4 regions of the Synechococcus sp. RC10A2 genome follow, and region 1 is predicted to be linked to each of the others. Evidence: riboswitches for the same ligand, from Rfam matches in the RefSeq annotation. Region 1 holds a riboswitch; each other region holds the start of a gene.
What was found. Region 1 has a riboswitch for cobalamin ahead of NW848_RS08185 (sirohydrochlorin chelatase). Riboswitches for the same ligand answer to the same signal wherever they lie in the genome.
Positions count from the first base shown of each region.

Region 2: linked by a shared signal. The riboswitch ahead of metE (5-methyltetrahydropteroyltriglutamate--homocysteine S-methyltransferase) and the one ahead of NW848_RS08185 (sirohydrochlorin chelatase) in region 1 are both predicted to bind cobalamin.
Region 3: linked by a shared signal. The riboswitch ahead of NW848_RS13240 (type II secretion system protein) and the one ahead of NW848_RS08185 (sirohydrochlorin chelatase) in region 1 are both predicted to bind cobalamin.
Region 4: linked by a shared signal. The riboswitch ahead of NW848_RS15630 (TonB-dependent receptor) and the one ahead of NW848_RS08185 (sirohydrochlorin chelatase) in region 1 are both predicted to bind cobalamin.

Region 1 is NZ_JANSHP010000064.1:11,789-19,474, forward strand. Features, by position in the region: gene hmpF (pilus motility taxis protein HmpF) at 1-1,560, opposite strand, end outside; gene trpC (indole-3-glycerol phosphate synthase TrpC) at 1,824-2,744, shown strand; gene NW848_RS08170 (DUF5340 domain-containing protein) at 2,808-3,047, shown strand; gene NW848_RS08175 (heavy-metal-associated domain-containing protein) at 3,107-3,301, shown strand; gene NW848_RS08180 (heavy metal translocating P-type ATPase) at 3,414-5,729, shown strand; cobalamin riboswitch at 5,858-5,994, shown strand; gene NW848_RS08185 (sirohydrochlorin chelatase) at 6,024-7,052, shown strand; gene NW848_RS08190 (hypothetical protein) at 7,164-7,686, shown strand, end outside.
Region 2 is NZ_JANSHP010000076.1:13,056-20,741, reverse strand. Features, by position in the region: gene moaC (cyclic pyranopterin monophosphate synthase MoaC) at 1-241, shown strand, start outside; gene NW848_RS10895 (MoaD/ThiS family protein) at 180-479, shown strand; gene NW848_RS10890 (molybdopterin synthase catalytic subunit) at 480-965, shown strand; tRNA gene NW848_RS10885 (tRNA-Arg) at 999-1,073, shown strand; cobalamin riboswitch at 1,088-1,293, shown strand; gene metE (5-methyltetrahydropteroyltriglutamate--homocysteine S-methyltransferase) at 1,699-3,942, shown strand; gene NW848_RS10875 (methyltransferase domain-containing protein) at 4,157-5,149, shown strand; gene NW848_RS10870 (FAD-dependent hydroxylase) at 5,152-6,396, shown strand; gene NW848_RS10865 (helicase HerA domain-containing protein) at 6,366-7,686, opposite strand, start outside.
Region 3 is NZ_JANSHP010000097.1:24,061-31,746, reverse strand. Features, by position in the region: gene NW848_RS13255 (ATP-binding protein) at 1-1,369, shown strand, start outside; gene trpC (indole-3-glycerol phosphate synthase TrpC) at 1,479-2,270, shown strand; gene NW848_RS13245 (metallophosphoesterase) at 2,267-2,974, shown strand; gene NW848_RS13240 (type II secretion system protein) at 2,978-3,733, opposite strand; cobalamin riboswitch at 3,885-4,007, opposite strand; gene prmC (peptide chain release factor N(5)-glutamine methyltransferase) at 4,063-5,004, shown strand; gene NW848_RS13230 (sigma-70 family RNA polymerase sigma factor) at 5,012-5,602, opposite strand; gene NW848_RS13225 (hypothetical protein) at 5,987-6,553, shown strand; gene NW848_RS13220 (DUF1559 domain-containing protein) at 6,624-7,412, shown strand; gene glpX (class II fructose-bisphosphatase) at 7,535-7,686, shown strand, end outside.
Region 4 is NZ_JANSHP010000114.1:12,076-19,761, forward strand. Features, by position in the region: gene NW848_RS15610 (ArsA family ATPase) at 1-925, opposite strand, end outside; gene NW848_RS15615 (hypothetical protein) at 956-1,609, opposite strand; gene NW848_RS15620 ((2Fe-2S) ferredoxin domain-containing protein) at 1,613-2,482, opposite strand; gene NW848_RS15625 (DUF1636 domain-containing protein) at 2,492-2,908, opposite strand; gene NW848_RS15630 (TonB-dependent receptor) at 3,006-4,949, opposite strand; cobalamin riboswitch at 4,989-5,130, opposite strand; gene NW848_RS15635 (DUF1565 domain-containing protein) at 5,222-7,012, opposite strand; gene NW848_RS15640 (pentapeptide repeat-containing protein) at 7,176-7,686, shown strand, end outside.

The sequences.
Region 1 (7,686 bases):
GCCCCAGGTTTCTGCCATCGCCTGGGTGCGGGCCCGCAGGGATCCCTCCTCTTGCTGCAACTGTTGCCACTGCTGCTGCAATTCCTGCTGCTGGCGGGCCAGTTGCTCTTGTTGAAAGGGCAGAGAGGATTCCAGTTGGTGGACGAGGGTTTGCAGGCGGCTTTTTTCTTGGAGAAGCTCCTGCTTCTGGCTGCCGATCTGCTCCAGGATCGGCCCGATATCGACCTGAACTGGGGCGGCAGCCTGATTTTGAAGCTGCCTAAGGCGGGCTTCCTGGCGGGCCAGCTCCTCGTATTCCCGTTGCAGGTTTTTCTCCTGAGGCAGCAGGGCTTCCTCTAGGGCGCTGCAGGCAGACTGGGCGTAGTCGATATCCAGTTCGATGTCGAACCGCTCCTCCGGAGAGGCGGTGGCCAGCCGCTCTTGCAGCTCCCGCAGGGTTTGCCGGTTTTGCTCCAGCTCGGCCCGCTGTTGGCTGACTTGGGCTGCCCGCTGCTCGTAATCTCGGCGCAGTTGGCTCACCAAGGCCGCCAGCTCCTCGACCGAGATCGCAGACCCTGAGGCACCTGACCCGCCGTTGCTGCTGCCATCGACGATGAAGTCGTACTCCTGCACCAGACGAGAGGCTTTCTGGTATAGGCTCTCTTGAGATTGCAGCTGCTGGAGAATCCTCTGCAGGTGCTCTTGATGGGCTCGCAGGGATCCCTGGCGGGCATGCCATTCGGCTTGGCTCTGCTCCAGGGATCGTTGGGATCCCCACCAAGCGGTGTGGCGTTCTTGCCAAGCGCGGTAGTCTCGATCCAGCTCGTCTTGCCGGGCCTGGGCCTGCTGACGTTCTGCTTCCAGTTGGGCAATCTGTTGATTCAAGTGCTCCTGCTGCTGCTGAATGTGGCTTTTCAAGCTTTGCAGAAGCGCCAAGGGATCTCCAGCCGGATGCAGACTCTCCTGGAGCTGTTGCATCAAAGCCTGTAGCTGCGCTGCTTCTGCCTCCCCCAAGCGGCTGGAGCGAGCTTCTTGCAACTGGGCTTCCAACTCTTGCCGCTGCCGATTCAGAGCTTCCCGCTGCTCTCCGATCAGGCGCTGTTGTTCAGCCAAGTAAGCTTGCTGGGCTGCCAGTTCCTCTTTGAGGCTGTCCAGAAGTTTGCGATCTTCCTCCACACTCTTGTATTGCTCATACAGCCGCTGCACCTCTTCTTCTTGAGCTGCTAGCTCCATCTCGCGGCGGGTAAGCTCATGCGCCTGAAAGGTGAGGGACTGTTTCCAAACCTCGATCTCCTCCTCCTGGCTGCGGGCTCTGAGCTGAAGTTGGCTGAAGTTTTGCAGATAGGTCACCAGTTGGCGAGCGGCTTCGCTGATGCGGGCGACCTGACGGTTGCCGGAGATTTCCGCCAGCACCAATGACCCATCCTTGAAGCGCCCAGCCTCCTGGGCGATGCGGCCTTCCAAGGTAATGGATTCTTCGTTCACGGCCACCCAGGTATTGTCCTGCTGCTGCTTGGCCAGCAATTGCAGAGACGACTTGGCAAATCCAATCGGCTTGGATAGCTCTGCTAGGTACAGCACGCCTGAACTCCTCTAAAACAGCATGGACAGCACCAGCCTTGACCTCACCGAGCCACTGCCCCTGGCCGGGGAAAAATGAACGGCCGCCAGAACATGGCTCGCCGAGGCGCATAAAGACTACACCACCTTTCTAGACTCAACCATAGGGTAAAAAAAACGCCTTCGCCAGATGAGTTTTGGGGATGCCTGGGGTAGCTATTCAAACCGGTGGCGGAGCACTAAGGTAGTCTAGGGTGTGGTGTAGGGTTCTGCTCAGGGTTTGTATGGAGCTGCAAGGTGAGCCGCTTTCTGTTCGTCGGCGTTCTCCTGCCCCGCCGGTGGTCGTAGCCTCTCAGGTGTACCAGACAACAGCGCCGGAAGCCAAACCGCGCCACATTTTGGAAGCGATCGTCTGGCATAAAGAGCAGGAGGTGGAGCGGCAACGGGAGCAGCTTCCCCTCAAGGAATTGCAACGGCAACTGGATCAGGCTCCGCCGGTGCGGGATTTTGTGGCGGCCCTCACCCAGTCGCCTCACCCTATCTCTGTGATTGCCGAGGTCAAAAAAGCCTCTCCCAGCCGCGGCATCCTCCGGGATCCCTTTGACCCGGTAGCCATTGCCCAGAGCTATGAAGCCGGTGGGGCCAGTTGCCTCTCGGTGCTCACAGATGAGCGGTTCTTTCAGGGCAGCGGCGAGTATCTGCGCCGGATCCGTCAGGCAGTAGGGATCCCCATCCTCTGCAAGGAGTTCATCCTCTACCCTTACCAAATCCTCTGGGCCCGCAGCCTGGGGGCAGATGCGGTGCTCTTGATTGCCGCCATTCTCTCGGATGCGGATTTGGGCTATTTTCTCAAGCTCATTCAGCAACTGGGCATGGCGGCTCTGTTGGAGGTGCACACTTGCCAAGAGTTGCAGCGGGTTTTGGCCTTGCCGCACCTGCAACAGGCCAAAGGACGGGTGCTCATTGGCATCAACAATCGCGATCTGAGAACCTTTGCGGTGGACTTGAACACAACGCGCGACCTGTTGGCCGCCCACTCGGAGCTCCTTGGCGATCTGCCTGTGGTCAGCGAGTCCGGCATCCATACCCCCGCCGATCTGCAGCAGTTGCGGGCCTGGGGGGTGCGCTCTGTGCTGGTGGGGGAAGCGCTGGTGACCCAGCCGGATCCCGGCCAAGCTGTGCGCCACCTGTTGTCATCTCAGTGAATGAAAACCATTTATCAATGGATCTCTGCGAGAACAATTGATCTCTAAGGATTGCTTGGATCGATGAAACGTATTCCTGTGCCGGCTCATATCCACTACGAATTTCTGCTGCGGGTGTTGGAGCGGCAAACCTTTCCGGCAGTAGAGGAACAGGATTTTGGCAACCGAGGCCGCACGCAAGAGCTGATCAACTCCCTGCGCAAAGCCCTCACCCAACAGGTGCAACTGGAGGAAGAGTGGCGACAGCGGGGCTATCAGGTGGACTACCGCTGGAATATGGACGAGCCTCAGCCTCCCTCTTGACCTTCCAGCCCACTGTAAGGTTTAGCATCCTTTCAGTGGCATTGGGGGGGTTTTCCAAGATGCAGGTTGTTTTGACGGTGCCCAAGCTGGCCTGTGGGGCCTGTATAGACACCATTGCGCAAGCGGTGCGGCAACTGGATCCCCAGGCGCAGGTGGAAGGGGATCCCAAAACCAAACAGGTGCGGATCACTTCTGAGCGGTCTGTGAGCGATTTGCGGCAGGCCCTCACCCAGGTGGGATATCCCCCGGCCTAGTCAATTTTGGGCCGGGAACGGTCGGGCGTCTGTTTTGAATTTCTGTACAGATGGCTGCCTTCGCCCTGCCCAGGGTGGAGAGTAGCTGTCGTTTCATCAACAAGGTGTTGCCATGTCTGCCCATAAAGGGTCATCGGGTGCACTATCGGCCTCTGCGCCTTCTCCTGAGGGCACTTGGCAGTTGGCCCTGCAAGGGATGAGCTGTGCCTCCTGCGCCCGCAGCATCGAACAGGCCCTCACTCAGGTGCAGGGGGTGTCCCACGGATCAGTGAATTTTGCCAGCGAGCAGGCCACCGTCAAAGGGGATCCCAGGCTGGTGGATCCGCAGGCGCTGATTCGGGCGGTGGAGCGGGCGGGGTATCGGGCGCGCCTTATCCAGGAGGATTGGCAGCTGGACGATCTGTCGGATCCAGAGCGGATCGCCCAACGGGCCGCAGAACGGGAACTGAAGCTCAAGGTGGCGATAGGGGTGGGCATCAGCACGGTGCTGGTGATCGGATCCCTGCCGATGATGCTGGGGATGGACATCCCGGGCTTTCCCATGTGGCTGCACAATCCTGGGTTGCAGTTGCTGCTGACGGCTCCGGTGCAGTTTTGGGTGGGCAAGCATTTTTATCGAGGCGCTTGGGCCGCTTGGCAACGGCGTTCAGCGGATATGAACACGCTGGTGGCCTTGGGGACGAGCGCGGCTTTCTTCTATTCCATTTTCCCAACGGTTTTCCCCGACTCTTTCCATCGGCAGGGACTGCATCCCGATGTGTATTACGAAGTGTCGGCGGTGGTCACCACCCTGATTCTGGTGGGCAAGTGGATGGAGCAACGGGCCAAAAGGCAAACCTCTGAGGCCATTCGCAAGCTGATCGGGCTGCAACCGAAAACGGCAAGGGTAATTCGCCATGGGGTGGAGCAGGATATTCCGATTCGGGAAGTGCAGGTGGGGGATCGGATCCGGGTGCGCCCCGGCGAGAAGGTGCCGGTGGATGGGGTAATCCTAGAGGGATCCTCCACCCTCGACGAGTCGATGGTGACCGGCGAGAGCCTGCCTGTTGTCAAATCGGCGGGGGATGAGGTGATTGGGGCAACGCTGAATCAGACGGGCAGCTTTGTGATGGAAGCGCGGCGGGTGGGCAAAGACACAGTTCTGGCCCAGATCGTGCGCTTGGTGCAGGAAGCTCAGGGATCCAAAGCTCCGATTCAACAGTTGGCGGATCGGGTCACCTCCTGGTTTGTGCCGGCGGTGATTGGGGTGGCAGTTCTAACTTTTGTGCTCTGGTGGGTGCTGGCCGATAACCCGACACTGGCCTTGGTGAACACAATTGGGGTGCTGATCATCGCCTGCCCTTGCGCGCTGGGGTTGGCGACCCCCACCTCGATCCTGGTGGCCGTGGGACGAGGGGCGGAATTGGGGATCCTGGTGAAAAGTGCCGACAGCCTGGAATTGGCCCACGACTTGCGCACGGTGGTCTTGGACAAAACCGGCACCCTGACCGAAGGTCGTCCCACTGTCACCGATATTTGGGCTAATGGCTCCTCTCCCCTGACGGTGTTGCGCCTGGCAGCGGCAGTGGAGCGGCACTCGGAACATCCTTTGGCCCAGGCGGTGGTGCAGAAAGCCGAAGCCGAAAAAATTGTGATCCCTCCTGCCTGGCACTTTCAGGCAAGGGTAGGCAGTGGGGCAGAAGCTTGGGTGGAAGATCAGTGGATTCGCATCGGTCGGCTGAGCTGGCTACAGGAGATGGGGATCCCCTGGGATCCCTCTTGGTCAGAGCGGGTTCAGAATTGGGAAAGCCAGGGCAAAACGGTGATCGGCGTAGCGCAATCCCAGAGTCTGGTGGGGCTGTTGGCCATTGCCGATCCGCTCAAACCCACCTCTCCTGAGGCAGTGCAACAGCTGCAACAGATGGGTCTAGAGGTGATCCTGCTAACCGGGGATAACCCCACTACGGCCCAAGCGGTTGCTCGGCAAGCAGGCATTCAGCGGGTAATTGCCCAAGTCCGTCCGGATCAGAAGGCAGCTTACATACGCAGCCTAAGACAACCGCGACGGCGGGTGGCGATGGTGGGAGATGGCATTAACGATGCTCCGGCTCTGGCAGAAGCTGATGTGGGGATCGCCATTGGTACAGGTACGGATGTGGCGATGGCCGCCAGCGATATTACCCTCATGTCGGGGGATCTGCGGGGAGTCGCCACAGCCATTCAACTCAGCCGGGCCACCCTCAACAACATCCGCCAGAACCTCTTCTTCGCCTTTATCTACAACACGCTCGGGATCCCGATTGCCGCCGGGGCGCTCTACCCCTTCACCGGTTGGCTGCTCAACCCCATGCTGGCGGGGGCAGCCATGGCCCTGAGTTCCGTTTCGGTGGTCGCCAATGCCCTGCGCCTGCGACACTTTCGAGCCCACAGACCGGCAGGCCGGCGTTAGGCCCTCTCCCAGGGGCAAGGGGGATTAGCGCGGCAACAGTTTTGCTGCCCTTTGAGCATGAGTCTGCCGTACCGCTCATGCCTCAGGGCTATCTTCTGGCAGACAAGGACATCCCCCCCAGGGGGCTTGGTGAACGACAAGCGGCAAGCTAACCTAAAAGGCTCAGGCAGACTGGGGAAAGTGCGGTGCAAGTCCGCCACTGTGACGCAACTGTGATGGGATCCCTCCCTCAGCCAGAACACCCACCTGCCGTTGTCCTGTACCCCTTGCGATTCACAAGGAACGGAGTTTTTTGTGTTGGATGTCCTCAGTTTTTCCCCTCCCCGTGCGGTTGGGCAGTTTTCTTCTCCTGCCTTGCCCCTGTTGCTCATCGGCCATGGATCCCGTGACCCTGAAGGGCAGCAAGCCTTTCTGGAGCTGGCCCAAGTTTATCAATCCCTCACCCCCCATCGGCCGGTGATCTCCTGCTTTTTGGAGCTAGCCCAGCCCAGTATTGCCCAGGGGGTGGAACAATGCTTGGCCCAAGGGTGGCAGGAGATCGTGGCCCTGCCGCTGCTGCTTTTTGGGGCGCGCCACAACAAGTTCGATGTGACGATGGAACTGGATCGCCTGCAGGCCCTCTATCCCCAGTTGCGCATTCATTACGGTGGGCCGTTGGGGATCCGCATCGAGATCCTGCAACTGCTGCGAGACCGATTGGCCGCTTTGATGGCCGCCCAACCGCAGCGGATCCCAGAAGCAGAAACCGTGCTCCTGTTTGTGGGTCGCGGCTCCAGCGATCCCGAGGCCAATGCCGAAGCCTGTAAACTGGCTCGGCTGCTTTGGGAAGGATCTGGGTTTGCCGCTGTGGAAACTTGCTTTATCGGCATTACCCATCCCCGCCTGCCCGTGGGATTGGAGCGGGCCCTCTCTTGGCAGCCGCGCCGGGTGGTTGTGCTGCCCTATTTTCTCTTTACAGGGGTGCTGGTGAAAAAAATCGAGGCGGCGGTGCAAGAACGGCGACGCCAATACCCCGAGATCGACTGGCTGATGCTGCCGGAATTGGGCCTTGTGGACGCGGTGCTGCACAGCCTGCAGCAACTGGAGCAGGAAGCTCTCCAGGGCCAAACCCTGATGAACTGCCACCTCTGCAAGTTTCGCCTGGCGGTGAGCGCAGAGCTGGGAGCGGGGCATACTCATCACCATGACCATGACTCCCATGGGCACGGATCCCATCACCATCACTCTCACCATCACCACAACCACGGCCATACCCCCGCAGCAGCAGCGGATCCCTGGGCCGAATTGCAGAGCTACCACCAGCGGGCTTGGCAAGTGCCCTAAGCGAGAAACAGAGGCTGCCGGCGGGATAAACTGAGATGCAGGCAGGCGATCTGTGAACCTGACCTCTGGTTCTCCTGCTCCGGTGGTTCTGCTAGCGAAAAAACAGAAACGATGATGTTCTCCCGCTCCTCTTGGGTCTCAGGTGCCGCTGCCGCGGGGAGCGGGATCTTTGTCTTCGCGTTGGTGGTGGGCCTGCTGGATCAGATCCTGCCGACCCTGCCCAAGGTTTCCCTGTCCTTGGCCGGGATCCCTGGGCTCCTGGCTGCAATTGGGGCCTCCTATGGGGCCTGGCGGGTGGTTCAGATGGGTCTGCAGTCGGGCTCCTGGACTGATTTTCGGGCCTCGCTGGTAGCGGCTCTGTCTCCCTTTGATCCCGCCGATTATGGCGGCAACCCTCGGCAACCCGAGGAGGATTCTCTCCCTTTGCAGTCGGTTGACGAGGATCCTCGAACCCAGATCCGCGATCGACAAATTCTTGATCAAGCTGAGCAGCAGACGGAAACTGAAACCGAAGTAAGCGAACACACTCAAGTAAGACTGCAGGGCGAGCAGCACCAGGATCAAGCTTCGCAGGCCAAGGCCCAACAGTTGCAGCCCCTACAAGAATTGTCATCACCTTCTTCCCCAAGCCCTG
Region 2 (7,686 bases), on a different contig from region 1:
CGAGCGCGGCTTCCCGGAAGCTCTTTGCGCCATCTATACTCCTCAAGCTGCAGCGGTACTAGAAAGGGCTTACGCGGAAGGGGTGTACTGCCCTGTGGAAATCCTCAGCAGGCAGCCCTGCACCCTAGTTACCCCCAACCATGAGGTCGAGCTCATGAACGTCAATACCGCCGAGGAGTATGCCACTTTCCAATCAGTTTGGGGTAGTTGCAGCCATGGTAACTCAATCTGTCCTAAGTAAGACCGTAACAATTCAATATGTAGCAGTGCTGCGGGAACAGGCTCAGCGGAGCAGCGAAGTGCTGCAAACCAGTGCAGCAAACTACCTAGAGCTCTATCAGCAGCTGCAAGCAAAGTATGGATTTTCGCTAGCAGCGGAGGACGTTAAGGTTGCTGTCAATCATGAGTTCTGTGACTTGACTAGGCCGATAGATGAAGGTGCCTTGGCAGTTTTCATTCCACCAGTTTGTGGGGGCTAAATGCTGCGTTTTCTAATTGTGGATAGCACCATCCAGCCAGCTGAACTCAGTCGTTTGCTCGTCAATAACACAGCGGGTGCCTTAGTAACCTTCGAGGGCTGGGTACGCAACCACAGCCAGGGCAAACCTGTTCTCAGCTTGGAGTACGAAGTCTACGAGATCCTTGCCCAGAAGGAGGGCGAGAAGATCCTCCGAGAAGCCCACGCCAAGTTTGGCCTCTGCGGTGCTGTTGCCTGTCACCGCCAGGGTCATCTTGCAATTGGTGATATTGCGGTTTGGGTTGGTGCTACAGCTGAACATCGCGGCGCCGCTTTTGCTGGAGCACGTTACATCATTGATGCAATCAAGGAGCGCTTGCCCATTTGGAAAAAAGAGTACTACTGGGGTGAGCCGCCGCGTTGGGTTTTGTGTCAGAAAGCAAAGCCTTTGTTCCAGCAATTCCATAAGAACGCTATTGCTCGGCAGCCTTGCGGCGATACCCCCTAGCCTCTCTGCTAGTATCAGTGAGGTACCTGACCTGGGGCTGTAGCTCAGCCTGGATAGAGCAAGCGCCTCCTAAGCGCTAGGTCGGCGGTTCAAATCCGCCCAGTCCCGCTAAAACCAGTGATAGGATAAAGTCTACTGTCGGTTCTGACGGGGATCAGCCGTCAGAGGCAACGGGGAAAGTGCAGTGAGAATCTGCCGCTGTCCCGCAGCTGTGAGCCGGTTTTGGACTTGGGATCCCTAGTTCGTTGTTGCAAGAGGCCTTGAGACGCAAGCCAGCCCCTCCAAAACTGAGCAAGTCAGAATGCCCGCCGGCGGTTTTTCCACAGTTCACCATATCTGCGAGGTACAGATATGCTCCCCATTTTGACGTTAGCCCGTTCCCGTCTCGAAGTTTTTTCATCGGCCTGCTTACGGATTTTCGACGCTCTCGGATCGTAGGCACTCAGTCAAAAGCGCGGACAAGAGAGCTGAGCAGTTAGCTCAGGGGCAGCTAGGAGGACGGTTGCTCGCTTTGGTTGCACAAAAGAGTCCTCTGGGCATCCCCCTGTGCAGAGTGGGCAAGCCGCCAGGGTGAAGGAACGCCTTGACAGCTCCGGCAGGTTTCCTGGCCTAGGGAAAACCTTCTGCCGGGATGCCACCGATAGGCATGTCGGCGGCCATCTCTTGCTGCCTAGGTTGGATGACAACTGGCGGCAACCTCAATTACCGAATTCGATTCAGGACAAGGTACCTTATGGCCATTGAAACTCAAACCCTAGGCTATGCCCGCATGGGCAAGCGCCGCGAGCTGAAGAAAGCCCTGGAGGCCTTTTGGGGCGGCACCCTGGAGGCGGAAGCCTTGTTGGCGACGCTGCAGGATCTGGAGAGTCAGGCCTGGCGAACCCAGCGACAGGCCAACCTCGACCACATTGCCGTAGGAGATCAAACCCTCTACGACCACGTTTTGGACTGGGCCACCTGGCTGGGGCTGATTCCCTCCCGGTTTCAGAGCTTATCAGGCCTGGAGCGCTACTTTGCCATGGCGCGGGGGCAGGAGGGGCTGCCGGCCTTGGAAATGACCAAGTGGTTTGACACCAACTACCACTACTTGGTGCCGGAAATTGAGGCCGACGCGATCCCTCAGGCCCATTTCGACGACTTCCTGGCCACGGTGCGACGGGCGCAAGGGATCCTAGGAAACCGCACCAGCCCCGTCCTCCTCAGTCCGGTTACCCTTCTTGCTCTAAGCCAGCGCTCTGGCGAGTTGCGGGGGGATCTGGAGAAGCTGCTTCCTCTCTACAGAGAACTCTTGCAGGAGCTGCAGCGCCTGGGGATCCGGGAAGTGCAAGTCCATGAGCCCATCTTGGTGACCAGCGAAGGCAAAAGTCTTCAGGAAGCGGTGGAGCAGACCTACCGCTGGCTTGCAAGCGTGGGGATCCCTCTCCACCTGGTTACCTACTTTGACGACTTGGGGGAGACTTACCCCTGGGCGGTGGAGCTTCCGGTAGCTGGCCTCAGCCTCGACTTCACCCGCGGCCACAACCTGGAACTGGTCAGAGCCCACGGCTTCCCCGCCGACAAGATCCTGGGGGCGGGGGTAGTGGACGGGCGCAACGTCTGGCAGATCCAGCCCAAAGCCGTTCTGGCCACTCTGCAAGAGCTGCAAGCCCTAGCCCCCAACCTGCGGGTGCAGCCTTCTTGCTCGCTCCAATTTGTGCCCCACGACGCTGCTCTGGAAACCCACCTGCCAGAGCCTTTGCGCAATGTTCTCAGCTTTGCCGAGCAGAAGCTGGCCGAGGTGGTTCTGCTGGCCCGCACCCTCAACGGCGAAGACACCGCCGCCCAGCAGCAGGAGCTGGAGCAGCAGTGGCAGGCCTTCCAGGACTTCAATCCCCCCAACTCTACAGTGCGCCAGGCCTTGGCCAACCTGACGGCGCAGGACTTCCAGCGCTCCCTTCCCTACGAGCAGCGTATAGGCCGGCAGGTCAAGCTGCCACCGCTGCCGACCACCACCATCGGCTCTTTTCCCCAAACCCCCGAAGTCCGGCAGTGGCGGGTCAAGTACAAAAAGGGCGAGATCTCCCAGGCCGAATACGAAGCTGCCATCGACGCCGAAATTGCCAAGTGCATCCGCATCCAAGAAGAAATTGGCCTGGATGTGCTGGTGCATGGTGAGTTCGAGCGCACCGACATGGTGGAATACTTCGCCCAACAACTGCAGGGCTTTGCCTTTACCGAGCACGGCTGGGTGCAGAGCTATGGCAGCCGCTGCGTGCGTCCCCCCATTCTCTACGGCGACGTGTCTCGCCCTCGCCCCATGACGGTGCGGGAGTTCAAGGTGGCCCAATCTCTGACTCAAAAGCCGGTCAAGGGGATGCTGACAGGGCCGGTAACCATGCTCAACTGGTCCTTCCCCCGCGTTGACGTTTCCCGTCGCGAGCAGGCCCTGCAAATTGCCCTGGCCCTGCGGGCAGAGGTGGCCGACTTGGAAGCTGCCGGAGCCGCGATGGTGCAGGTGGACGAGCCAGCGCTGCGAGAGGGGCTGCCCTTGAAAAAAGAGCGCTGGCCAGAATACTTAAGTTGGGCGGTGGAGGCCTTCCGCCTGACTACCGCTGGCGCCAAGCCCGAAACCCAGATCCACACCCACATGTGCTACTCGGAGTTCGGGGACATCATCGAGCACATCGAGCGTCTGGATGCCGACGTCCTCTCCATCGAAAACAGCCGCAGCAGCAACAAAACCTTGCTGCAGATTGCCCAAGCCGGCTATCGCCACCAGGTAGGCAACGGCGTTTACGACGTTCACAGCCCGGCGGTGCCCGACACCGAGCAGATTCTCCGGCAACTGCGCCTGGGAGTGGCCCACTTGCCGCTAGAGCAAACCTGGGTCAACCCCGACTGCGGCCTAAAAACCCGCCGCTGGGAGGAAGTGATCCCTGCCCTGAAAAACATGGTGGCAGCCACTCAGCGTCTAAGGGAGGAGCTCCAGGCCACCTAGCCCCCGGCAAGGTTGCTCAGGCCAGCGTCTCCTCCGCGGGCAACCGTGCGGCTACGACACTCCTAGGCCGCCTTGCGGCTGGCAAATAGGGCAAGATGAGAGTGGGGCTTTGCTCCGCTGGATCAACGGAGGCCAGAAGGGATCCCCGCTGTGTCTGTTGCCACCGCAGCAACAATCATCAATTGCCATCTCTAGCCATCTCAAGGTAGTTCTAATGAATCCAACACTCTGGGTTTTTTGGGGCCTAGTCCTGCTCCTAGCTATAGGATTGGGAGCCTACCTGTTGACCGCCCGCAAGTACCGCTCTCCTGAATCGGTAGCCCGCGCCTACGACGAATGGACGCGAGACGGGATCCTGGAGTTCTACTGGGGCGAGCATATTCACCTGGGCCACTACGGATCCCCGCCGCGGCGGAAGAACTTCATCCAGGCCAAGCACGACTTTGTCCACGAGATGGTGCGCTGGGGCGGGCTGGATCGGCTGCCGCCGGGGACGACGGTGTTGGATGTGGGCTGCGGCATTGGCGGTAGTTGTCGCATCTTGGCCCGCGACTATGGCTTTGTGGTGACCGGCATCACCATCAGCCCGCAGCAGGTGCAGCGGGCCCAGGAGCTCACCCCCCCCGATCTGCCCGTCCGGTTTCAGGTGGCCGACGCCCTCAACCTGCCCTTCCCCGACGCCAGCTTTGATGTGGTCTGGTCCATCGAGGCGGGGCCCCACATGCCGGACAAGGCTCGCTACGCCAGCGAGATGCTGCGGGTGCTCAAGCCAGGCGGCATCTTGGTGGTGGCGGACTGGAACCAGCGCGACGACCGTCAAAAGCCCCTCAACTTCTGGGAGCGGCTGGTGATGCGGCAGTTGTTGGATCAGTGGTCGCACCCCGCCTTTTCCAGCATCGAGGGGTTTGCCGAACAGTTGCAAGCCACGGGCCTGGTGGAAGGACAGGTGCAAACTGCCGACTGGACGCAAGAAACTCTTCCTTCTTGGCTGGATTCCATCTGGCAGGGGGTTGTCCGTCCCGAAGGGTTGCTGAAGTTTGGCTTGGTGGGCTTGATCAAGTCGCTGCGGGAGGTGCCCACTTTCTTGCTCATGCGCCTGGCCTTCGGCACTGGCCTCTGCCGCTTTGGCATGTTCCGAGCGGTGCGGGCCGCCACGCCGGCAAACTCCGCCCGCCCAGAAGTAGTTGCCCACAGCACTCAGCACTAGAAATGACAACCCTTGCTCCCACTCCGACTACCTTGGCAGCCGTTTACGACGTGATCATCGTCGGCGGCGGCATTGCGGGCTTGACCCTAGCTTGTGCCCTGCAGGGATCCGGCCTGCGCTTGGCCCTCATTGAGGCCCAGTCGGCTGAGGCAGTCAGGCAGCGCCCCTTGGCCTATGCCTTTTCGCCGTTGTCGATCCGCATCTTTCGGGCCATCGGGGTGTGGGAGGCGCTGGCTCCCCACATCACACCCTTTGCCCAGGTGATTCTGACCGACGCCGACGCTCCCCAGCGGGTGACGTTTAGGCCGGAGGATGTGGGGGAAACGGCAGTTTTCTACTGCGGCGAACATGCTCGGCTGCAGCAGGTGCTCCAGGAGCGGGTGGCTGCCGATCCCCAGATCACCTGCTACTACGAAGCCAGGGTGGAGAGCGTAACCTACGGGGAGGCTGCGGCTGAGGTAGAGCTGGAAACGACCCAAGGCCGCCGCCGGCTGGCCGCCTCCCTGGTGGTAGCCGCCGATGGCCTGCGCTCCCAAGTGCGCCAGCGGGCAGGGATCCCGAGCGACGGCTGGGACTACTGGCAGTCGTGTATCACCGCCCTGGTGGCCCCTGCCCAAGACCACCAAAACGTCGCCTACGAGCGCTTTTGGCCTGCCGGCCCCTTCGCCATCCTGCCCCTGCCCGGCAACCGCTGCCAGGTGGTCTGGATCCTGCCCCACGAGCAGGCCAAGGCCACGCTGGCCCTTTCCCAGGCCGACTTCTTGGCCGAGATGCAGCGCTACTACGGCGACCAGGGCGGCTACCTTACCTTGCTGAACCCGCCCCAAGTCTTCCCGGCCCGCCTGCGCCAGAGCCGCCGCTACTATCAGCACCGCCTGGCTTTGGTGGGGGACGCCGCTCACCACTGTCATCCCGTAGCTGGCCAAGGGCTGAACCTCGGCATCCGCGATGCCGCTGCCTTGGCCCAAGTGTTGCTGGACGCCTGGAGACGACAGGAGGATTTGGGAGAGGTCCAAGTCCTGCGGCGCTACGGTCGCCGTCGCCGCTGGGAAAACTGGGTGGTGTTGCTCTTTACGGATCTCCTCACCCGCACTTTCTCCAACTCCTACTGGCCCCTGGTGGTCTTGCGGCGCTTGGTTTTGATAGGGATGATACGCTTTCCGCCGCTGCGGCGCTTTTTGCTGCGCCTGATGACCGGGCTGTGGGGCAGCCCTCCCTACAGCCCCAGTTCCTCCTTGGCCTTCTGAGCTGCCCAAAGCACCTCCGCATCGGCGGCCTCTGACCAATCGGGATCGGCGATCTCGGCGTAGAACCTCTGGTCGTAGGAGCGGGTTTGCACCACCACCGGCATGGGCACGGCATGGCCGAGAACCAGGGCCTGCTGTTTGGAATCCAGCTTGGCCAGCACCGTTTTCAAGTTCTGGCTGCCGGCTACACCCGTGAACACAGCCTCGATATCTTGGTCATCGTTGAGAAGGGCCGTGATGCGGGTGCCCAACTGCGACATCACCTCGCGGTCGAGACTGGAAGGGCGCTGATCCACCACCAGCAGCGTCACAAAGTACTTGCGCATCTCGCGGGCGATGGTGCCGAAAATGGTCTGCTTGGCCGCCCGCGGATCCAGAAAGCGGTGCGCTTCCTCGATGGTGATGCACAGTTGCCGGGGCCGGTCGAGGGGATTTTTGGACTGCAAGTACCGCTCCGTCTGCTGCACATAGGCCTGGTGAATGCGGCGGGTGATGACGTTGGCCGCCAACATGTAGGAGAGCAGGTTGGACTGGGATCCGAACTCGATGACCACGTGAATGCCGCGGCTGAGGGCCTCCAGGATCTCGCCGATGTAGTTGTGGGGCAGGCTGTTGCGGATGTACTTGAGGTCGTCGAGACGGGTGAGCTTGCGCTGCAGGGCCAGGATCGAGGCCTTGTTGCCCATTTTTTGCTCGCAAAACTCCTGAATCTCGGCGTTGGAAAGGCTCAAAAGACGGCTGATCCAGTCGCGGCCAAACTCGTTGCGCAGGATAATGGCGTTTTCCAGACTGGCCTCGGAGAGGTTGAGCTCCTCTGCCAACAGCGCCAGATCCTCCACCTCGATCTGGTTGTAGGCAATAAACAGCTCGCGGGCATCCCGCACCCCTCGCCGCCGCGTGGAATCGGGATCCAAGGTATAGATTTGCACCTGGCCGGGGAAGAGCTGCCGCAGCCCCTTGACGGTGGTGGCCTGCCTATCCTCGCTGGCCGCCTCCCAGCCATACTCAGAGTGCATATCAAAAACCAGGTTTACCGCCGCCCGTTTGCGGATGATGCCCGCCAGGATCAGGCGGGCCAAAAAGGATTTGCCGGTACCGGACTTGCCGAAGATGCCGTTGCTGCGCTCCACCCAGCGATCCAGATCCAGACAAATGGGCACCGCCATGTCCAAGGGTTGGCCGATGGCGAAGTTGCGCCGAGTGGGGTCGTCTTCCCAGCCGAAGACGGTGCGAAAGTCCAGCTCCCGCGCCTCGTACACCTGGGAAAAGTGGGCCGGCACCGTTTTCACC
Region 3 (7,686 bases), on a different contig from region 1:
CATCGGCGGGCGAGGACAGCCCGAATGTGTTCCGATGCATTTCCACGAGATGCAATCCCTACAGGCAACTCGTGGGCTTTTAGATTACTCCACTGTTGTCGTTGAAGGCGCCACTTGGGACGATTTAGACCCGTTAGAGTTTGAGCGCCTGCGCCGATTTGTGCGGGAAAGTCAGGGACAAGGCGACACGGCGCTACTGCAACTTTCTGATGAAGAGCTGGCGAAAGCGCTGGGCGCTGTGGAGGCGAACCACGCTGTGAGTCGCATCCGTGTGTTAGCGTTGTTGCTCTTCGGCAAGGATGCCTCCTTGCGCCGTTTTTTACCTACCCACGAAGTCGCCTTTCAGGTGCTTCGGGGTGAACGGGTGGAAGTGAACGAGTTTTTCCGCTCCCCGTTGCTCCGAGTGATGGAGGAAGTGCTTCAACGCTTTCGTGCCCGCTATCGCGAGGAAGAGGTTATGGTGGAACCACTGCGGGTGGGCGTGCCTGATTATTCAGAACGAGCCTTTCGTGAAGCTGTTGCGAATGCCCTTATTCATCGCGATTACACGCGCTTGGGTGCGGTTCACATCCAGTGGCACGATGACCGCATCGAAATCTCCAATCCTGGCGGCTTCCCAGAAGGTGTGCATTTGAACAATATCCTCGTCACACCGCCGCGCCCGCGCAATCCGCTCTTGGCGGACGCCTTCAAGCGAGCGGGGCTTGTGGAGCGCACGGGGCGCGGCATCGACATCATCTTCACCGAGCAACTCCGCTACGGACGCCCCACTCCCTCCTACGAACGCAGCACGCCAGCCGATGTCGTCTTGGTGTTGCCTGGGGGGCGAGCGAATCTCGCATTCGTGCGCCTGGTGGTCGAGGAGAATCAGGCGGGACGCCCGCTGCGGCTGGACGAACTACTCTTGCTGAATGCCCTCTGGCAAGAACGCAGTCTGACAGCCGCACAAGCCGCCCGACTCTTGCAAAAATCCGATGCGGACGCCCGCGCGGTACTAGAGCGACTGGTAGAAGCGGGGCTGGTGGAAGGGCGTGGCGAGCGCAGGGCGCGAACTTACCACCTCTCGGCTGCCACCTACCGCCGACTGGGTATGCCATCCGCCTATGTTCGCCAACGCGGTTTCGAACCCGTCCAGTGGGAGCAGATGATTCTGCAGTATGTACGCGCACACGGACGAATCACCCGACGGGAGGCGGCGGGCTTGTGCCAAGTGAAAGAGCATCAGGCGTTCTATGTTTTACAGAAAATGGTCAAACAAGGTCAACTTAAATCTGTCGGAAAAGGACGCAGCGTCCGCTATGAGATGGCAAACGCGGAAAATGCAGAGAAAACGCAGAGTCTGCGTTTTAATCGCAGAGTCTGCGATTAAAACGCAGACTCGTGCAAAACACCTCCGGGCAAACATCCAGCGCCGAACACAGCACGGCAGCAGCATTCCCAGCAGGAATCCCCTCGCATGCGGCGAAACGCTTCGCGCAGTGAGCATCTTGCACCGCATTCTGGAAACCAAACGCGAGGAGGTGGACGCCCGTCGGCGCACGACACCCCTCGCGGAACTGAAGGCGCGCCTTGCAGACGCTCCCCCCACGCGCGGGTTCCACGATGCGCTGCGCCGTACCCCGAACCCCCTCGCGCTGATTGCCGAACTCAAGCGCGCCTCGCCCAGCAAGGGCGTCATTCGCGAAGATTTCGACCCGCTGCAGATTGCGGCGCAGTATCACGAAGCAGGCGCGGACGCGCTAAGCATATTGACCGACGAACCCTACTTTCAGGGCAAGCCCGAATACCTACCCCGCGTCCGCGAGCAGGTTCCCCTGCCTGCCTTGCGTAAGGATTTCCTGATTGATGCGTACCAAGTCTACGAGAGCCGCGTGCTGGGCGCAGATGCGATTCTGCTGATTGTCGCTGCTGTGCCTGACCCTGCGCAACTGCACGACCTGCGCGCCCTCGCCGAATCGCTGGGGATGGACGCCCTCGTGGAAGTGCATGACGAGTGGGAGTTGGAGACCGCCGTCGAGTCGGGCGCGACGCTGATTGGCGTCAACAACCGCGACCTGCGCACGTTCGAAGTGTCGCTGGACACCACTCTGCGCCTGCTGCGCTACTTCCCCGAGGGGATCACGCGTGTGAGCGAGAGTGGGATAGAGACCGCCGACGATGTGCAGCGACTGCACGCAGCGGGCGTCGACGCGCTGCTGGTGGGCGAGACGCTGATGCGCGCCGACAACCCCGTCGCCGTCGTGCGGGAGTGGATGGACGCTTGCCGATGAGACTCGCGCTGCTGCACACCAGCGACGCCCACAACCGCTGGAACGAGGCGTTCGTGAGCCACCTGCGCGCCCTGAAAGCCCAGCATGACGCGCTTCTGCTCGATTCGGGCGACGCCATCCGCGCGGGGAATGTCGCTGTGCCGTTGCGTCCCGAAGCAGCGTGGGACTGGATGCGCGCGGCGGGCTACAACGCGATGACCATCGGCAACCGCGAGTTCCACCTAACGACGGCAGGCTTTCGGGCGAAGACGCAGGGCGCGCCCTGCCCGCTGCTGTGCGCCAACCTGCGCCCCAAGTATCCCGACGCGCCGATGCCTGTGCAACCTGTCTGGCGCACGGAGCATCGTGGCGTACGCGTCGCTGTGCTGGGGCTGACCGTGCCGATGATCACCCCACGCATGAAGGTCGCCGCGCTCAGCGCGTACCTGTTCGACCCGCCGCTGGAGACCGCGCGCCAGTGGGTACAACACCTGCGCCCCGAAACCGACCTGTTGATTGCGCTCACGCACCTTGGCGTCCAGCACGACCGCCTGCTAGCAGAGGCGTGCCCCGAACTGGATGTGATTCTCGGCGGGCATTCCCACACGCCGACCGAGACCCCAGAGCAAGTGGGCGGCGTGTGGCTCAGCCATGCGCCCCCGTTCTGCAAGGGCGCGACACTACTGACACTCACACGCCGCAACGACCGCTGGGAACTGGAGTAGCCGTTACTCCAAGCCCATCAGCTCGTCGGTCTGGGGGTTGCCATCGCGGTCGATGTTGCCTAAGTTGTAGCGACGGTGCGGCTCGTAGGCGGCTTCTGTGCGCAGCACGGGCTTGAACACCTTCGCGTGCCCGTCGCACCACAGCACGACCCCCATCTGATTGTGCCGCCCGTGGAAGGTGGGGTTATTGTAGGAGGGCGGTTCGAGGAAGCCCGTGCCTTCGAATACAGGCGCACCTGCGCCCCAAGTGCGCCACTGCGCCACATCCGCCAGCCACGCGGTCTCGACAGGGCTGTTAATCTGCGCCAGCGCAACCGCGATCGGCGTGTAGTTCGGGGGGCGCATCGGGCTAAGATAGACATAGTTGTAGCCGTAGCCCAAAAGCCCGTACTGGTAGGCGCGGCTCTCGCGGAACGACGGGCACGCCTGAATCTCCGTGTTGCGCATGTACGGATACAGGAAACTGCGCTGCGTGTCCAGCCGCTGGTTCTGGCGGTCGACATAGCCCCACCAGTAGTGCGACCAGTCGTCGTAGGCAATCGGGAACAGCCGCTCGTCGTAGTCTTGGGCGTACATCAAGCCTGCAGTTCCGATTTGGCGCAAGTTGCTCAAACACGCGGTCTGACGCGCTTTCTCGCGCGCTTGGGCAAACACGGGGAACAAGATCGCCGCCAGAATGGCGATGATCGCTATCACGACCAACAGCTCAATCAGTGTGAAGCCGCGTGCGCGGCTCGCGTACCGTGTCTGTTGCATCATTTCATCCCTCCACATAAGCGTTGCGCTCTGTGGTCGGGACGAAGGCTTGCGCCGCAGTTGCTGCCAGCTGGACGCCTCCAGCCGCAGGCACATGCGTGCGCGCGCTCTTTCGCCCAACCCGCGAGGCGAAACGAGCGAGATACGGCTGAATCGGTCTTCGGGCTTCTGGATCATCCTACTAACGACGCCTTCCCAGCCGAAGCCAGTGGCAATATGTCGCGTTCGTCCCCAGTTACCGCTGCGCGTCAGCGTCGGATTTGCACCGACTTCCCGTGCATTCAGCCGCCGCGAACTCGTTTGCCGAAAGCGCAGGTATTATACCGACTCCGATGACGGTTCGCGAAGCCCTCGAGTGGGCGGGGGCGCAGTTGCAGGCGGTAGGGCTACCAGAGCCGCTGCGCGAGGCGCAGGCGTTGGTCGCAGCGTGCCTCGGCTGGGAGCGTGCGCAGCTAATAGCACATCCTGACGCGCTCCTTTCAGCGCGGCACGCGCGGCGACTGCATAGCTGGGTACGCCGCCGCGCAGCGCGTGAGCCGCTGGCGTACATCACGCGCCGCGTGTGGTTTTACGGGCTGGAACTTATGGTCGGGCGCGGCGCACTTATCCCACGCCCCGAAACGGAGTTGCTGGTGGAGGTGTTTTTGGGATGGGCGGCTAATCTACCCCCCTCCTTAAGGTTCCCCCCGCTTCGCGAGGGGAACCAGCCCGACTCGGTTCCCCCTGCAAGCAGGGGGAACCTCAAGGAGGGGGTCGCTTGCTCACCAATCCTCGTAGATGCAGGCGCAGGCACGGGCACAATCGCGCTTGCCTGCCTGATGCACGCGCCGCACTGGCTGGGCATCGGCATTGAGCGTAGCCGCCGCGCGCTCCGCTGGGCGCAGGCGAATCGGCGGAGACTGGGGCTGGAATCGCGCCTGCTGCTAATCCAAAGCGACTGGCTGCATGGACTGCGCGCAGGCTCTGTGGACGCGGTGCTGAGCAACCCGCCCTATGTGCTGCCCGACGAGTGGGACGCGCTGCAGCCCGAAATCACGCGCTACGAGCCGAAGAGCGCACTGCTGACGCCTGCCGATGACCCGTTGCGCCCCTACCGCCGCATTGCGCGGGGCGCGCGGTGTGCGTTGCGCGCGGGCGGTCTCCTTGCATTCGAAACCAGCCCGCGCCTGGCTCCCCTGTTAGCCGAACGGCTGCCCGCGTGGGGCTTTCGGCAGCCACGAATCGTCTGCGACTACGCGGGGATAATGCGCGTCGTGTGGGCGATTCGTGAGTAGGCGCGGTTCAGCGGCTTTCGCAAGTGTGGCGGTACGCCTTGCGCTTGATTCGAGCCAGCGCGTTGTCCACCGCTTTCGGCGAGCATCCGATTCGCGCTGCAATCTCTCGGTAGGTAAGGTGCTGCCGATACAAGGCGACCACTTGCGCTTCCAGCGGGCTGAGGCGCGTCGCCAGGAACTCGCGCCGCCGTTGCGCTGTCTCCCGCTCACTCAGCTGCTCATACAGGTTCTGGCGCGGGTCAGGCACCTGCTCCAGCCACGAGCGTCCATCCCCCTCTTCCGAAAGGCTCACGATTGGCGCTGCCCATCGCTGCGCACGCTTTAGCTCCGACAGAATCTGTCGACGAATGCACACCCGCGCGAACGCCGCAAACCCCGCCTTACGCTGGGGGTCAAAACACTGCACCGCGCGCCACAGACCAATCAAAGCGACCTGATACACATCTTCGGGATCACAACTGGGCATATAGAACCGCCCTGCGAGGTTCTGCGCCAGCGGGCGGAACAGCGCCAGCACCTGCTCCGCCGCGCGCTCGTCCCCTTGCTGCGCCCGCAGCACCAAGTCATCTGTCGATAGATATTCACAGTGCGCTTCCATCGTGCGCTCACCCACCCTATTATAGCCCACTTTTTCACCAACGAGGGCGTGAAGGGGAAAAGCATAGGTTATTCCACCCGAATCCCCTTCACACACCAGCAGATCGCACAGTATTGGGCGTTTTCGTCGCTCGATTCGACGCGAATTGGGGTATATTATAGGCAAGCGCAATTTCAGCGAGTAGTTGCCGACGAAAGGACATTTCCGGCTCGTCCCGCCACGCACAGAGTAACCCTCTTGAAATTTTTCCGAAGGAGGTCAGTCATGATTCCTGTAGGTTTATTCACGATACGGCAGGCGGATCACGCCGATTTGGATCGGATTGAGGAACTGGACCAGTTGTTTGGCAACGCGGCGCTGACGCGCGAGTATTTTGAAGCGTGGTTGCGCCATCACTCAGAGGGCTTCCTGGTCGCCGAGTATGACGGGCGCGTGTACGGCTACAGCATGGTCATCTACCTGCATGCGCGTCAGATTCGCGAGAACTGGTATCACGACACGGGCGGTGGCACTTGCAGCACGCACACGCCGCTGGGCGAGTATCTCTATGCGGTCAGTGTTGCTTCGAAGAAGCAGGAGGCAGCGCGCGCGCTGTTTATCGCCAATCGGCGGCTCTTTATCCGCTCCCATGTGTATCAGACGGTTATCTTCGGCAGGTTGCCGCGATTCCGCAAGTGGGTCGAGGCACAGGGTTATACTCCCGAGGCGCTGGATCGTGCCACCAAGCGTCGCCTGCTCGATGTCTATGTGAACACCTTGCACGATCCTTATCAGGTGTTCTACGAGGGACTGAGTTTTATGCCCGAATACGGCGTCGTGGACTACTTAGAGGGCGACGACGAGTCGCTGAACTGCGCGTTGAAGCTGGTGTGGCGCAATCCGTACTACAAGCCGCTGACCGTGGATCGTGCGGTCGCCGAAGTCGCCACGCCTACGCCTGCAAGTAGGTAATGACCAGTAAAAAAACCCACACCATACACGGCAGGAACAAAACAAGCTCTCGGCGAATCTAAAAGACACTATGAGACGACATGGCTTTACCCTGATTGAGTTGCTGGTCGTGATTGCGATTATCGCGATTCTCGCGGCGATTCTGTTCCCTGTGTTTGCGCAGGCGCGCGAGAAGGCGCGGCAGACCCAGTGTACCAACAACATGAAGCAAATCGGGCTCGCCGTCATGCAATACATTCAGGACTACGACGAGCGGTTCCCGATGAGCCTCTACGAGACCATTGAGAACAACCAGCGCTGTCTCTTTACCGTGTACCATGCCATTTACGCCTACAAGAAGAACATCGACATCGTGATATGCCCCTCCGATCGGCAGGCATTTGATGTCGTACAGGCGTTTGGTCAGCTTGGCAGACCGGTCTGCCCGCTTCCGAACTTCCGCTACGCGGGGTATATTTTCAACTGGTGTGTGTTCGAGAACGGAAATGTGCCGGGCGTGCTGACTCCCAACCCGGTGGTGTCCCAAGCGCAGATCGAGTATGTTGTGGAGACCTCGATGCTGTATGACGGCACGCTGGGACCACCACCGACGATTCAGTCGTACCTGCAGGCGCGCCACAACGGGCTGGGTGTTGCGAACTTCGCGGACGGGCATGCGCGCACGGTTAAGGGGCGCGCGCGCGAGGGCGCAAACAGTACCGCGCCGACTTGGGACGGTAAGCAGGTGCGTATCTTCGATGTCGGCGAGGTAGGACCCTATCAAGGTCAGATTAACTTGTGGGGTGTCGCCGCGCGCCGAGCGAACGGCACGCCCTGCCGTAACTGTCCGAACCGCAATAACCCCGGCAACTGCAACTAATCGCGCCGTAAGCCCCGCCGATGGCGGGGCTTTTGTTTTCCACAAGCACGGCAGGAAACTTCCCCTGATAGCCGAAAATTGTCGTCGTCGATGCAGACACTGCACACGAGGTGAGACAGGCTATGGATCGCAATTTGGGTATGGATTTTGTACGCGCGACTGAGGCGGCGGCGCTCAGTGCGGGGCGTTGGGTTGGCAAAGGCGATCGGCACGCGGTCGATCAATCGGCTTGCGAGGCGATGCGCCGCACGCTCGGCGACATCGACATGAAGGG
Region 4 (7,686 bases), on a different contig from region 1:
CCTCTTGGAGCGCTTTTAGCCAGCGCCGCTGTTCCTGCTGGCGGGCCAGGTAGAGGGGGGACGGCGGGATCCCAGACGACGCTCTCCCGCTGGCTCCCAACAACACCTGGTTGACCAACAGGCCGCCAATGGGCACCCGGCGGCTTTGCAGTTGTTGACAAAAGCGGCGCGTCTCCGCCACGCTCAACGGCTCCGGGATCAGCACCAGCCAGGCGGCAGTGCTCTCCGGGTCGGTGAGGCGGGCTTTGCCCCCCTCCAGCTCGCTCTGCAAGCGGGCCAGGAAGGCGTCGGCCTCATCCGGTCGATAGGCGCCCGTGAGGGATTGGACAACCTCGCGGTGCTTGGCCTGGAAGGTGGCAAACACCGCCAGCAAATTGTCGAGAAAGTCGGGCAGTTCCAACAGCCGCAGGGTGTGGCCGGTGGGGGCGGTATCCAGGATAACTGTATCCACCTCTTGGCCCGCCAGCAGCCGGTTGACCTCTAAGATGGCCATCAGCTCGTCCACCCCCGGCCAGTCCAGATCCCAAAGGGGCAGGAGATCTTCCTTGGCCAGCCAACTGCCCCGCTCGGCAATCAGCTCCAGAGCCGGGCCGTAGGTCTGCTTGAAATCCTGCAGCAACACCTCGGCCTGGAGAGCCCGCACCTGCAAGTTGGGCCAATCCGGCAGGGGCTGGGGAACGTCGGCCACCGGGATCCCCAGCACATCCCCCAGGGAGTGGGCCGGATCGGTGGACAGGAGCAGCAGACGGCGCTCTGGTTGCGCCTGGGCCAGGTGACGGGCCAGGGCACAGGTGAGGGTGGTTTTGCCTACGCCCCCCTTGCCGCTAAACAGCAGCAGACGCTGGCAAGGAGAAAGGAGAGACAGGCGGAAAGCGCTCCCGCCACAATCGAGTTGAGCAGGCTGCAAAGGGATCCCTTCTGGCACAGGTCACCCCCATTGTGGCCTGGATCTCCCTTAGGGATGCTCCAGATCAGCGAAGTTTCCCCTCTCCCACCACAACCGGCGTCCTCTGTCCCACGCCAGCAGCGCGTGGATCCCAAGCCAAAATCCCGTCCACAGCCAGTTGTCCAGCCAGATCTTGGCCAAGATGGGCAGGGTCAAGCCCTCCGTTCCGCCCAGAACCAGGCCGGCTGCCAAGATCAGCCCTTCAAAAGCAAGGAACCCTAGGATCAGCATGGCTGGGATCCAAAGATAGTTCAGCAGCAATTGCCTTGGCCTAATAGGTTTGGACTGAGAAAACAGAGGTCGGTAGCCGGCAGCAAAAGCGACCCCCACCGTGCCGATCCCCAAGACCAACCCCCAAGCAAAAGAATCAGGTGTACGGGGATAGTTGTGCCAGGTGTAGCCAAAGATTTGGTTGGCCAGCCAAATCATCGAAGCGCTAATAATTGCCCTTTGGCGAGTTAACGTGGTGCCCGCGATGATGCCAACAGTTACAAAAGGAAGCGTGCAGGTATAGGCAATGTTGCTCAGGCAGCCGATGGTGGTAAATAGGCTGGGCCAAAATCGACCTTGGGCTAGATCTCGGCTGGCTTGGATCCAAATTACTTCTGGGATCCCGCGGCGAGGCTTGGGGATGGACTGGACAAGAGCTTGTAGGCTAACCATAGGCTAATCTCCAGGAAAAAGGTGAGCTTTCAAGGGGCAGTTCTTTAGCAGATGCTCCTGGACAATTTGCCGCGCTACTTGGGGGGTAACCCGCTTGTACCAGGTGCGATCTCCGGAGTAAAAAACCACCGGCCCTTGTTGACAGACTTCTAGGCATCCGGAAGTAATGACCTGAATATCCAAATTGGCTTCCCGCAGGGCCGATTGCAGAGCTTCCACAACGGGCTGATAGTGGCGAGAAGGATAGCAGCGGCTGGAACGGCAAACCGCCAAATAGGGCCGCTTGAGGGGGTTATCTTCATACGGGATCCGCTCTTTTCCCTCGACGTAAATGGCCCGCAGGCGTTCATAAAGGGAGAGCTTCTGATAGTCGGCTTTGCCTTCGGGCAGGTAGTCTTCTCCTGGCCCCAAAAAGGGACTGGGCAAAAAGATCTGCAGCAGCGATTCCTCTGCTCCGTTCCAAAATTGGATCCCCCATTGGCGAGGCTGGCCCTGCGGATTGAGGCGGCGATAGAGGGCGGCGCGGCCGACCAATCTTTTGCGGCGCAGCTCAGGTGGAGTTCTGCTGTAGGGGCCGCCCTGGTGCTCTTCTAGACACAGGTGCAAATGCCAAGTTTCGGTGGCCACGGTCAAATAGCCGTCGTAGAGCACACAGAGAGCAGGGGGATCCTTGAAGGCCGCCTCCAGCACTCCTCCCTCCACCACCTGGCCCACTTGGATCTCGGCCCAGCGCTCCTGAAAGAGCTCATAGAGCAATGGCCCAAGACAGTCGATGTGAGCCGGGATCCCTTCGTAAACGGTTGTCCAGCCGGTGGGGGAAACCTCTTGCCAAGTCTGGTTTAAGGGCGTGATCCAGGGACTGAAAGCGGCCATAGGTTGCTCCTATTGGATTGGCGGAATGCGGGCAATCACCCCCTTTTTGATGGGGCGCTCTGCCCAGGGCAGGATCCCATCGGGCTTTGTCAAATACAGCTCCGCCGTTTGTAAGATTGGCTCTACATCTTTTGGATCGAGATCGCCAAAGACATAGGTCATCTTCCCCGGGGCTGCTAGGGCAATCACGCAGGCATGGCTGCAGCCGCTCATACAGGCAACTGGCTTCAGGTGCAATTGGGAATTGAGCACTTGCGATTGCAAGGCGGCCAGGAGCATTTCTCCTTTGCTAGTCCCTTCTTTTTGGCCGTTCACCCAGCGAGATCCGCAGGTGGTGCAGATCCAGAGGTAATGTTCGGCCTCAGCTTGAGCCGAAGTTGTCGATGGAGAAAAGTTAGGAGATAGAGAGTTGGTTGAGATCGCCATAAGTTGCATCCAAACTAAACCGTAAAGCAGACAATCAACTTGGAAAGTTCTCGCTAAAAGTGGTCAGCCGGAGAGTTAAAAACAGCCTGGGATATCGCTAAAATTGCCCCCGCAAGTTCACCCTCAGCGTGCGGCCAACTCCGGGATAGCCGGGGAAAACTTCATACTGCTCATCCAGCAGGTTGTCGATCCCCAACTCTAGGCTCAGGGCCTCAGCCAACGGGATCCCGCCGCGCAGAGCCACGGTGGTGTAGCCTGGCAGGGATTCCGTATTGGCATTGTTGGTAAAAAAGCTCCCAATGTGATGGACCAAAATCGAGCCGTACCAGCCCTGCTCGTGGCGGTAGCTTAGGCCTAGATTGAAGCTATCGGCTCCTACAAAGGCTAGCTCTTTGCCAACTGTGGCCGGGTTAAGGGCAGCGCGGATGATGGGATCATTGAGGGTGTAGTTGGCAAAAAGCGTCCAGTTTTCCCCCAAACGCAAATCTAAAGCCGCTTCCAGGCCGGTATATTCGACCAGCCCGATATTTTCATAGGTTCCCCGGCGCGGCCCAAGGCTGACAAAGGTGATGCCATCGCGGATGCGGTTGTGGGCAAAAGTTAAGCGCAGCAGGCCAAAATCTCCCAAGGCTTGATCTAAGCCAATGTCAAAGCTTTCCCCTCGCTCTGGGCGGAGATTGGGGTTGCCATCCACTTCAAAAAAGCCGCGCAGCCGAAAGAACAATTCCGAGATCAAGGGGGTGCGAAAGCTGCCGGCGTAGCTGGCCCTCAAGGTAGTTCCCTCGGCAACTGCCCACCGGATCCCCACAGCCGGCGAGGTGGCCGAGCCGTTGGCCAAACTGCTGAAGTCCTGACGGATGCCCAGGTCGAGGTGGAACTGGGGATCCGGGCTGTAGTCCAGGCGGGCAAACAGGGCCCCCTGGTTAACCGTATCGTCGTAGTTGATATTGGCAGAACCCCTGGCAAAAGAAAAAGTCGTATTGCGGGCTGAGATAGAGCGATAATCTGCCCCCAAAACTCCCTCTAGGTTTTCGCCGGCCTGCCAAGCATATTGAAGCTGGGATCCCCAGCCATTGCGCAAGATGACGTCGCGGGATCCCTGGCTTTGCGGAGCGCTGAAGCGGTAGTTGAGATCGTCCAAAAAGACTCTTGCCTGCAGGGATCCTGTTTCCTGAGTCCACAGCCAACTGAGATCCAGCAGCAGATCGTTGGTGTTTTGCTCTGCGTCGGGAGAGGGAAACTCTACACTGCCGGGCACGCGAAAGGCTTTGTTGAGGTAGAGGGCGTTGGCTGTTAGGACTTGATCTTCGGCCAGTTGCCAGGTGAGCTTGGCCTGCAAGTTGTGGTACTCCACCGCCGAGTTTTCCCGCCTGCCTGACTTGCCCAGCCGCTCAATGGCAAAGGGAAAGTCGTTGTTACTTTGCAGACGGCGATAGCTGAGCACCCAGCCCAGATCCTGGGCTTGGCCGCGACTTTGGATCCCTTGCTCATTGAGACCGTAGCTGCCGACCGCCGCTTCCAGCACCGTCTCCGTTTCTGGCTGCGGCTCCACCGTGACGATGTTGATCACGCCGCCAACGGCGTCTGAGCCGTACAGGGTAGAGCCGCCGCCGGGGGAGACTTCAATTCGCTCGACGACATCGGTGGTGATTTGCGAGAGGTCAAACCCCCCGAAAAAACCCAGATCGTTGAGAGGGCGGCCATCCAAGAGCACCAATACCTGCGCCGTTCGCGCCCCTCGCATGAATTGAGAGCTAAGAGCTCCCAACTGAGTTCCCGCTGTGCCATCGCTGAGGATCCCGGGCAAGTAGCGCAGGGCTTCCTGCACCGTCCTTGCCCCTTGCTGGCGCATCTGCTGGCGGGTGATGACATAGACTGGGCGGGAAGACTCTCGCAGCAGGCCGGGACGGCGAAACGGGGTGGTGACGGGTTGATTCAAAATCTCGGCGCTGAGGCCGGTATCCAAGATTGCCTGCCCCCAGGCCGGGATCCCCAAACTCAAGATCCCCAGCCCAAGGCTGAGACATACAGTTACTTTCATCCGGTTGCTCCTGCTTCCGTGCGACGCGGAAGGGCTAAGCTTTGAGCCAAAGCCGCAGGCGGGCATCCTGACTGAGGGCCTCAGCCCATCACAGTTGCGGCACAGCGCCGGATTTGCACCGGACTTTCCCCATTGCTTGCCCTGGCTGATCCCCAGGACAACCTGACGGCACGGCTTTCCTCCCCATTGCTCTGGAAAAAGCCGTGCTAGGCATCATACATTCCCTGCTGGGGAGTTCCTATCCTGCCGGGGGGGATCCCTGGGCAGTGAGGTCAACGGAAGATCATCTCCGCCACCGCGTCAAAGCCGGCGTCCAACAGCCGATCCAAGACTGACTGGGCCTGGCTGCGGCTGTCGTAGAGGCCGGCCTGCAGCACCCTCCTGCCGTTGAACACGGTCTCCACCGCTTCGGGGACGAGCTGCCGCAGCCGCTGCAAATCGTCGCTGCCCTTGGGGGTCACCAGCACACGAAAGCGGGTGGCCGACTCTGCTGGGGCTACCGCCGGTTCTGGAGCCGCGGCAACGGGAACAGGGGGGGTTGTTGGGCTGCTGCCCGCTTGTCGGCGAGCCGGGGGTGGCAGGAGGGTAGTAATATCCGTGAGAGGAGCCACAGATTGCTGGCGGACGGGAGTGGCAGGAGCAGGCTCAACCGGTTGGGCAGGCGTGGTGGAGCCATCGGGGGTGAAGGGGACGGCAACAAACTCCTGGGGTTGAGCGCCTGCCGGCTGAGGGGGGGCACTGGGCAAAATGCGCCCTCCCGATCCCGCTGCAGGAGGGGGAACGGGGGCAGTCGATTGGGGCACCGTCACCACCGGCAAGGTGGGAGAGGCCGCCGCCGGCTGGGGATCCCTGCTGGGAGCCGGAGGCTCGGCCTGCGGAGTTGTGGGCAGCGTCAAGCCGCCTGCCGCAATGGGTGGCGGGGCGTTGCTGGGCAGCGCAGCCACCGTGGTCTGGCCGGCCAGATCCAGTTCCCCTTTGGTTTTGCCTGCCAGTTGGTTGCCGTTGGCGTTGAGGCGCAGACTGCGGGTGGCGTTGAGGATGTCGTACTGGCCGTTGCCCTCAAAAATGTTGTTGCCCGGATCCGAAGCCGTGCCCAAATCTGGCTGGGCGGTGGTGATAGCTGTCAGGCCAGTCTCCAGGTTGCGGGCAATGAGATTGTTGCGCAGGATGGGACGGGCGCTGCCGCCGACCACAATGCCGGTGCGGTTTTGCAGGATGCGGTTGTTGCGCACAATCGGCGCCGAGCGCTGGTCGATGGTGAGGCCAAAGCCGGTCTCTTGGAAGAGGTTGTTGACAATGGTGGGCTGGGAGGTGCCCAAGACGGAGATGCCGTTGGCCCCGTTTTTGTAGAAGCGGTTGCCTTCTATCCAGGGGTTGGAGGCGCCGGCGATGAAAATGCCGTCGTGGATGCTGCCCACAAAGCTGTTGTTGAGAATGCGTGGGGAAGCCGATTCTACCCAGAGGGCGTAGCCGCGCCGACCCTGGTTGCGCAGGGTAACCCCCCGCACCTCTGAGCCGGTCTCTGCCAGCAGGGCAACGTTTTGCCGGGCCAAGGTCGGGCTCATGTAGGTGCCGCCGCCATCGATCAGGTAGCCCTCTCCCAAGGTGGACTCGTCCCCGCGCAAGATAAGGCCGGCCTTGAGGCGGATGGGGAAGACTTCGCCGCTTTCTGCGCTGTACACCCCCGGCAGAAGCTGGATGATGCTGCCGGCTGGCGCCCGGCTGATGGCATGGGTGATGGTCTTGAAGGGGTTGTTGCGGGATCCATCCCCTTGGGTATCGCTGCCATTGGCGGCATCCACAAAAATGGCGGGGCGGTCGTCCGGCAGCGGCGGCGCTTGGGGCAGGGCCTGCTTCTCCAAAAGGCCGGTGTCCAGGGAAGTTTGCGCCCAACTGGGATCCCTTCCTGCCGCCAGCAGTAAGCTGGTGCTCAACAGCAAAGAGGTGGCCAGTCGCGTCAGCGTCGCGGAGCCGTGACGCTGCAACCGCAAGTCAGGCAGGACTGCTGTAAATTGGTGTTCGCCGGATTTCTGCAGACGGATGAACGATAAGGAAGAGATCATAGGAGTCATCCCCACACCAGGCTGGGCCAGACAAGGAAGGAGGGTCGAGGCTATCCTACCAAACCTGACAGGCAGGATCCTGCCCTCTTCCCCAACTCCAAATACGGACTGACGCAGGCTTCTTTTTGTAGATCCAACGCTACCCCTAGAGTATACCCTTGCCATGACCGACGAAGCCCTTGCCCGCGAAGGCTCCTCCCAAGAGTTGCCGCTGGCTTCCCTCTCGTCTGGGCGCCCCCTGCTCAACCTGCTGTTGTTGGGGATCCCAGCCCTGCTGCTGCTGCTGGGCCAGTGGGCAGGGCAGCCGGCCCTGGGCTGGGGGGCGGTGCTGGCTTGGCTGGGCCTGGCCGGCTGGTGGGGGCAGCCGCTCTGGGTGCAGATCGGGCGCGACCTCTGGCAGTGGCTGACCACCTGGCCCAGCCTGGGGTGGGCGGCAGCAGCTCTCGGCTTGGCGGTGATGGGAGGATTGGTCTGGAGTGGAGCCTTCTCGGCCCTGGGATCCCTGAGCTGGGAGGCCATCGGGGCTTTGGGCGAGGTGTTCGGGGCTACAGGTCAGATCCTGATCGCCCTCCTGGCCGCCTACATCGCCTGGCGGCAGTACGTCATCTCCCGCGACCTCACCATCCAGCAGAACATCATCACCCAGCAGCAGACCATCGACGCCTACTTCGAGG